2 regions of the Duganella dendranthematis genome follow, and region 1 is predicted to be linked to the other one. Evidence: predicted binding sites of a transcription regulator. Region 1 holds the regulator's gene; the other holds the start of a gene.
What was found. Region 1 encodes FliA, which starts transcription of late flagellar genes. Its sites were predicted from a motif close to CTAAAGTTTNNNNNNNNNNNGCCGNTA; they were not measured.

Region 1 (4,211 bases):
TACTCGGATCAGGAATTCCCGACAAGATCGTCACCGCCACGCGGCGGTTGCGCGCGCGGCCCAGTGGCGTGTCGTTATCGGCCACCGGCTGGTTGGAACTGAAACCCACGGCAGTCAACCGCGTCGGCGCCACGCCGGCATCGATAAACAGCCGCACCACACTGCTGGCGCGCACCGACGACAATTCCCAATTGGATGGATAGCGCGGATTGGCGATCGGCTGGTTGTCCGTATGCCCTTCCACCTGCACATCGTGGCCGTCGCTCTTGAGCAGATTGGCCACCGCGCGCAGCGCCTCCACCGATTCCGGCATCAGCCTGGCCTCGCCCGGATCGAACAGCACCGAGGCATTGATTTCGACGCTGACGCCGCGGCTGTTCTGCGTCACCCGCACCTTGCCTTCCTTGACCAGCGGCGCCATGGTCGACAGCAAATCCTGGGCCAGCCGCGTCATCTGCTCTTTTTCCTTGCGCAGCATCTCGGTGCGGCGCTTCAGGCCGGGATTGGGAATCGGCAGGTTCTGCACCTGCGTATTGACCGGCGTGGCCGAACCCTGGCCGCCGAAGGCATTGCCCAGCGCATCGGAAAACACCTTGTACTTACCGATATTGACCGCCGAAATCGCATACATCACGACAAAGAACGCGAACAGCAGCGTGATGAAGTCGGCATACGAAATCAGCCAGCGCTCATGGTTCTCCGGCTCGTCGTCGAACTTTTTGCGGGCGCGACGGTAATACATCTCAATGCTCCCGCAGCAGCGTGGCGATGCGTTCGTCAATCACCCGCGTGTGGTCGCCGGTGGCGATGTCGTAGAACACCGCCGCGGCAATCTCCTGCTGGTGCACTTCCTGCGTGACGATGGCCTTCAGCTTATTGGCGATCGGGTAGAAGAACAGGTTGGCCAGGCCGACGCCGTAAATGGTCGACACGAACGCGATCGCGATGCCGGAACCCAGCTTGCTGGGATCGGTCAAGTTTTCCATCACATGGATCAGGCCCAGCACCGCGCCCAGGATGCCAATGGTCGGCGAATAGCCGGCCGCCGATTCCCAGATGCGCACCGCCTGCCGTTCGGCCGTTTCATAGGCGGTGATTTCGGTGTCCAGCAGCTGGCGCAGTTTTTCCGGCGCGATGCCGTCGACGATCAAGCGCAAGCCCTTGACGTTGAACTGGTCCTTGGACGCCAGCATATAGCGCTCCAGCGACAGCAGGCCGTCGCGGCGCGCCGCCAGGTTCCAGGCGTTGATGTCGCGCGCCAGGGCGGCGCGGGTGTCCTTGGGCGGCGCAAACACCAGCCGCAGCATGCGCACGCCGCGAACAAAGGTCTTGAAACGGGTCTGCAACAGCACCGCGCCAAACGTGCCGACCACGACGATCGCAAACGCCGCGGGTTGCAACAAGGAAGTGAGCTTGCCGCCCTCCATGGTCTGGCCGGCCATGATGCCGGCCAGCGCCAGCAGCACGCCGGCTACGCTGGCCCAGTCCAAGACCGCTCCCGGAGTGAGGCGCGCAGACGCGCCACGGCCTGCGTATGCAATTGCGATACGCGCGATTCGGATACGCCCATCACGGCGCCAATTTCTTTCAAGTTGAGCTCCTCTTCGTAGTACAAGCCCATCAGCATCTTCTCGCGTTCCGGCAGCATATCGATGGCATCGATCACGGCCTGGCGGAAGTCGCCGTCCAGCAGGGAACGCAGCGGATCGGCGTCGTCATCGGCGGCATAGCGGTCGAGGAAGCTGTCGTTGCCGTCGTCGTCATGGAAATCTTCGTAATACACCAGCTGGTGACCGCCGCCGTCGCCCAGCATTTCCTGGTAGTCGGCCAGCGACAGCTTGAGCGACTTGGCGACTTCCGATTCGCTAGGCGGCCGCCCCAGGCGCTGCTGCAGCGTCGACATGGCGGCTTCGACCTTGCGCATATTCTGCCGCAGCGAGCGCGGCAGCCAGTCGCTGCTGCGCAGTTCGTCCAGCATGGCGCCGCGGATGCGCAGCACCGCATAGGTTTCAAATTGCGCGCCGTGGGTTTCTTCGTAACGGCTGATGGCGTCCAACAGGCCGATCATTCCGGCTTGCACCAGATCGTCGACTTCGACGCTGGGCGGCAGTTTCGCCTTCATGTGGTGGGCCAAGCGTTTCACCAACGGCATATGCTCCGTCAGTAAAGTATCCTTGTCCGCTTTCCCTTTTACCGTATACATTCGAATATTTATTATATTAATCAAGCGCGCAGTTGGTGATCCCCCCCCAGCGCGAAGCGGCCCGCCAATTGGCGAAACGCGACCGAGGCCCCTGCCAGCGGAAATGCATCGACCACCGCGCGCCCCAAGCGCGCCGCACGTTGCAGGTACTCATCCGCCGGTACCGATCCCATCGACACCAAGTTGACGGCCAGGTAACGGCTTGCCGCCTGTGCCATATTATCGTAAACCAACCGCGCTTCGTCTTCAGAGGCGCCGGTGACCAGAATGCCGAACGGCCGACGGCCCAGTTCCTGGTTCAGGCGCTTAATCATACTGTACGCAGCCTTGATCGAGGTAGCGCTATTCGAGACCTGCACCACAATCTCCGAGCTGGCCATGATCGGCACCGGGAAGGCTTCGCCGTCGAATTCGCCGTCGACCAGCACCATGCCGGTCTGTTTGGCCAGCACATCGAAGGCCTTGGCCAGGCGCCGGGTCTCGTCCGGACCGCCGCGCACCGCGCCGCGCGTCATCGACGCCACCGAGAAACCTTGCGGCACCGCGTGGATCACCTGGTTCAGCGCGCATTCCTGGCGCGCCACGTTCAGCAGGCTGTCGCCGCCGTCGACGCCGAGGCGCGAGGCGACGCCGTGGGCGCTGGCGCAGGCGTCGACGATCAGCACGTCATTGCCGGCGCGGGCCAGCGAGGCGCCCAGGTTGACCAGCATGGCGCCCTTGTCGTCCTGCGGCGCGGCCGACAAGAAGGTGACGATGCGGGGCTGGGCCCCGGCCAGCATGCGGCGCAGGCCCTCCGCCTGGTCGAAATTAAAATTAGCCAAGTTGCACCTCGCGCATGCTGCGGTTGTCTTGGGTTGCGTTGCTCATCAGCACAGGCAGCTCCGCATCCTGGTATTGGGTGTTGACGATGTCGCGCTTGAGCTTGAAGGCGCGGTCGATCAGGTAGGCCGGATCGGCCAGGTGCAGATCTTCCGGCACGCGCTGGCCGTTCGACACGTAGAACAGGTTGAGCTTGTGGCGGATCACCACGTCCAGCGCATTGCCGATCGCGGCCGCTTCGTCGAGCTTGGTCATGATGCAGCCGGCCAGGCCGCTGCCCTGATAGGCACGCACCACTTCGCTCAGGGTCTCCTGGGTCGCGGTGGCGTTCAGGCACAGCAGGCGCTTGACGTTGGTGTCGGCGCCTTGCAGCATCGACACCTGCTCGGTGACCATCTGGTCGCGCTGGCTGACGCCGACGGTGTCAATCAACACGGTATGCTTGTTCTTCAGTTCTTTCAAGGCGATGCGCAGGTCGGCTTCGTCCTTGACCGAGTGCACCATCACGCCGAGGATCTTGCCGTAGATGCGCAACTGTTCATGCGCGCCGATCCGGTAGGCGTCGGTGGTGATCAGGGCCAGCTTGTCCGGGCCGTGGCGCATCACGCAGCGCGCGGCCAGCTTGGCGGTGCTGGTGGTCTTGCCGACGCCGGTCGGACCGACCAGCGCGAACACCCCGCCCTGCTCGATCAGCGCGTCTTCGTTGGCCATGGTTTGCAGGTTGCGCGTGAGGACGGTTTTCATCCAGCGCAGGCTGTCGGCGGCATCGCGGCCGGCCGGCAATTTTTCTATCAGGTAGCGCGCCAGGCTGGCCGAGAAACCGGCCGCCAGCATTTCGCGCAGCACGGCGGTCTTCTGCGGTTCGCGCGCTTGCGTGGCGCCCCACGACAGTTCGGCCAACTGGGTTTCCATCATGCCGCGCATGGCGCGGATTTCGCTCATCATGCCGCTCATCTCGACGGCGGCCGATTCCTTGGCGCTGGCGACGGCGGCGGTGACCAGGGCGGCGATCTGGTGGGCGTCGATGGCTGGCGCGGCTTTCGGTTGCAGCGCTGGCGCCGGGGTCGGTGCTGGTGCAGGCGCGGCAGCGGCAACCTTGGTGGCCAGCGACGAATGCGAGGCCACCACGCGGCGTTGCGGCTGCACCGGCAGGCTGGCTGGACGGGTGTTGGCGACCGGCGGCGACATA
Region 2 (4,211 bases), 1.2 Mb from region 1:
GCGATGCCGGCAGTGGTGATGCTGCTGACGTCGCCGGCTTCAATCGCGGCCAGGTTGGCGGACGACAGTGCGCCAACTTGCACGGTGGTCAGGCCGGCGAACTGGTTCGAGGTCATCGCCACGATCTGGTTGGTGGTCAGGCCCGAGGCGACGTCGAGGGTGCTCATTGCGGCGAACTGGGCGCTGGTCAGGCCCTGGATCTGTTCGGTGGTCAGGGCAGCGACTTGACCGGTGCTCAGCGAAGCGAAGGCGGCGGTTTTCAGTGCAGCCAGGTCTTCGGTTTGCAGGGCGGCGATCGACTCGGTGGTCAGCGAGCGGACTTGAGCGCTGCTCAGTGCGCTAGCCTGGCCGGTGGTCAGGGCAACGATTTGCTCGGTGGTCAGGGCGACGATCTGGGCGCTGCTCAGACCAGCGATGGTCGAGGACTTCAGTGCGGCGAAATCTTCGGTTTCCAGCGCGGTGATCGACGCGGCGGTCAGCGAATTGACCTGTGCGCTGCTCAGTGCGGCTGCCTGGTTGGTGGTCAGCGCGACGACTTGCTCGGTGGTCAGCGCCTTGATGGCGGCGGTGCTGATGGCGGCAGCCTGGCTCGAGGTCAGCTGGCCGATCTGCTCGGTAGTCAGACCGGTGATCTGGGTCGATTTCAGGGCTGCGATGCCGGCAGTGGTGATGCTGCTGACGTCGCCGGCTTCAATCGCGGCCAGGTTGGCGCTCGACAGCGAAGCAACTTGCACGGTGGTCAAACCAGCGAACTGGTTCGAGGTCATGGCCACGATCTGGTTGGTGGTCAGGCCCGAGGCGACGTCGAGGGTGCTCATCGCGGCGAACTGGGCGCTGGTCAGACCCTGGATCTGTTCGGTGGTCAGGGCAGCGACTTGACTGGTGCTCAGCGAAGCGAAGGCGGCGGTTTTCAGTGCAGCCAGGTCTTCGGTTTGCAGGGCGGCGATCGACTCGGTGGTCAGCGCGCGGACTTGAGCGCTGCTCAGTGCGCTAGCCTGGCCGGTGGTCAGGGCAACGATTTGCTCGGTGGTCAGGGCGACGATCTGGGCGCTGCTCAGACCAGCGATGGTCGAGGACTTCAGTGCGGCGAAGTCTTCGGTTTCCAGCGCGGTGATCGCGGCGGCGGTCAGCGAATTGACCTGTGCGCTGCTCAGTGCGGCTGCCTGGTTGGTGGTCAGCGCAACCACTTGTTCTGTGGTCAGCGCTTTGATGGCGGCGGTGCTGATCGCAGCAGCCTGGTTCGAGGTCAGCTGGCCGATCTGCTCGGTGGTCAGGCCCGTGATCTGGGTCGATTTCAGGGCAGCGATGCCGGCGGTGGTGATGCTGCTGACGTCAGCGGCTTCAATCGCGGCCAGGTTGGCGCTCGACAGCGAAGCAACTTGCACGGTGGTCAAACCAGCGAACTGGTTCGAGGTCATGGCCACGATCTGGTTGGTGGTCAGGCCCGAGGCGACGTCGAGGGTGCTCATCGCGGCGAACTGGGCGCTGGTCAGACCCTGGATCTGTTCGGTGGTCAGGGCAGCAACCTGGCCGGTGCTCAGCGACGAGAACACGGCGGTCTTCAGTGCGGCCAGGTCTTCGGTTTGCAGGGCGGCGATCGACTCGGTGGTCAGCGCGCGCACCTGGGCGCTGCTCAGTGCGCTAGCCTGGCCGGTGGTCAGGGCGACGACTTGTTCCGTGGTCAGGGCGACGATCTGGGCGCTGCTCAGACCGGCGATGGTCGCAGTTTTCAGCGCGGCGAAGTCTTCGGTTTCCAGCGCGGTGATCGACGCGGCGGTCAGCGCGTTGACCTGTGCGCTGCTCAGGGCGGCTGCCTGGTTGGTGGTCAGCGCCACGACTTGCTCGGTGGTCAGGGCCTTGATGGCGGCGGTGCTGATCGCAGCAGCCTGGCTCGAGGTCAGCTGGCCGATCTGTTCGGTGGTCAGGCCCGTGATCTGGGTCGATTTCAGGGCTGCGATGCCGGCGGTGGTGATGCTGCTGACGTCAGCGGCTTCAATCGCGGCCAGGTTGGCGCTCGACAGCGAAGCAACTTGCACGGTGGTCAAACCAGCGAACTGGTTCGAGGTCATGGCCACGATCTGGTTGGTGGTCAGGCCCGAGGCGACGTCGAGGGTGCTCATCGCAGCGAACTGGGCGCTGGTCAGACCCTGGATCTGTTCGGTGGTCAGCGCGGCAACCTGGCCGGTGCTCAGCGACGAGAACACGGCGGTCTTCAGTGCAGCCAGGTCTTCGGTTTGCAGGGCGGCGATCGATTCGGTGGTCAGCGAGCGCACTTGGGCGCTGGTCAGCGAGTTAGCCTGGGCGGTGGTCAGTGCAACGGCTTGTTCGGTGGTCAGGGCGGCGATCTGGGTGCTGCTCAGGCCGGCCAGGGTGGCGGTCTTCAGTGCGGCGAAGTCTTCGGTTTCCAGCGCGGCAAACGAGGCGGTGCTCAGTGCGCTCAACTGGCGGCTGTTCAGTGCGCCAGCCTGGTTGGTGGTCAGCGCGACGATTTGTTCGGTGGTCAGGATTTTGACTTGGCCGGTGGTCAGGCCTTGGAGACCGGTGGTGCTCAAAGCGGCAAAATTGGTCGCACTCAGCAATGGCACATTGGCGCTCGAAATGGCGCCAACTTGGGTCGAGGTCAGTACTTGGAACTGATTGGTGGTCAACGCCGCCATCTGTTCGGTGCTGAGCGCCGCAATATCTGCAGTCGAGATGGTCACCACTTGTTGGGTGCTCAGACTTGCAAGCTGATTGGTGGACATACTGGTAATGACGCTCATTGCATTTCTCCTAGAAGGGCGCTGATTCGATTTGCTGTCCGAAAACATCTGGTGCACGGCCCTACCGTTGCATCCGCGTCTTCCGCCAGTGGCATATTTGCCGTTTAACTACTTATTAGGTATTACTTGCCGCGAACGCAAAACCGCGTGCGCACACATTCTTAACGTCAACATATTGCTCAACTTGAGTAAACCCGAGAAGATTTATTGCCTCCTCCCAACTCAACATCGAGCCTAAAACTCGTCCTGCTTGATTACAAGGCGACCGTCACGAGTCTTCCACTAAGTAAACTTATTCCCATACGGAAAAAAAACTCACGAAATCTTGCCGCTGCCGTTCAAAAATCACCAAGTGCTTGAAAGCATTCGTTTTTTTCTTTGAAACGTGTGTAAAACGACGTAAAAAACTTGCTATGGAGGGCTAGTATAGCGGATTAAATTTCCGCAAGGAATTTATTTGCAAGCCTGTCGCCGCGCCGCCACGCTTAAAATAACAATGTTCAGCGGCTATCAACCATGTTGATTTGTCTACGACGGCGAGCGCAGCTGGATAAGGCCAGACTGTGCCTCAGTGATATGACGCGATGATGACGTATGGAAATTTTCTATTGCGCTGCAGCGGTCTGGTGGCGGCGCCGCCACAACACCGCGAGGGTGGCGGCTAGGAGCACCAGCGCAAATGCATTCATGACAACAGTGGCGTTGGCGAATTGCATCACCACGCCGAGACTGACGCCGGCTTTGACGCTGAAGGTCGGACCTTCGCCATGGGGAAAATAGCTGAACAGCTGCACACTATAATAGAGCGCCCCGCCCCACAGGCCGAAACGCGCGCGCCGCAGCGACAGCACGCCGGCCAGGAAACCCAGCAGCGCCACCCCGTGCAGCAGCATGTCGCCGGTGGGCGCCGCGGCGCCGAGCAGGCCCAGGCTGACGGCCAGCGCCAGCCCGCTGTTCAGCAACAATACCCGGGCCAGCCATTTTTCCAGTGCCTGCATCCTGTCCTCATCCAAAGCGCGATTGATAGTCGCTGGGTGCTACGCCCAGCTGCGCGGCAAATGCGCGCCGCAGATTGTACTCGCTGCCGAAGCCGCTCTGGCGGGCGGCGCGCTTAACCGTCATGCCGGCCTGCTCCAGCAGCCCGCAGGCGGCCTCCATGCGCAGCCGCAGCAGCAGTTGCGCCGGCGACAGTCCGGCTTCCTGCTGCAGGTGGCGGTGCAGCGTGCGCACCGATACCGCCAGCGCGGCCGCCATTTGCTCGACATCCAGCTGCTGCTGCAAGCGCGGCCGCAGCCAGGCGGTCAGGCGACCGTGCAAACCCTGCGGTTCGGCCTGGGCCAGCAATTCGGTGCTGAACTGGCGCTGGCCGCCGGGCCGCTTGTAGAACACCACCAGCCGCTTGGCCACTGCCAGTCCGGCGGCGCGGCCCTGATCCTCTTCGACCAGCGC

Region 2: a site for FliA is predicted at 2,925-2,951, ahead of HH213_RS09705 (SPM autocatalytic domain-containing protein). Genes of this name have one in related genera too.

Annotation. Positions count from the first base shown of each region.
Region 1 covers NZ_CP051684.1:924,626-928,836, forward strand. Annotated here, with positions in the region: gene motD (flagellar motor protein MotD) at 1-742, opposite strand, end outside; gene HH213_RS04370 (flagellar motor protein) at 744-1,490, opposite strand; gene HH213_RS04375 (RNA polymerase sigma factor FliA) at 1,472-2,203, opposite strand; gene HH213_RS04380 (MinD/ParA family ATP-binding protein) at 2,224-3,024, opposite strand; gene flhF (flagellar biosynthesis GTPase FlhF) at 3,017-4,211, opposite strand, start outside.
Region 2 covers NZ_CP051684.1:2,107,358-2,111,568, forward strand. Annotated here, with positions in the region: gene HH213_RS09705 (SPM autocatalytic domain-containing protein) at 1-2,762, opposite strand, end outside; gene HH213_RS09710 (hypothetical protein) at 3,368-3,760, opposite strand; gene HH213_RS09715 (GlxA family transcriptional regulator) at 3,768-4,211, opposite strand, start outside.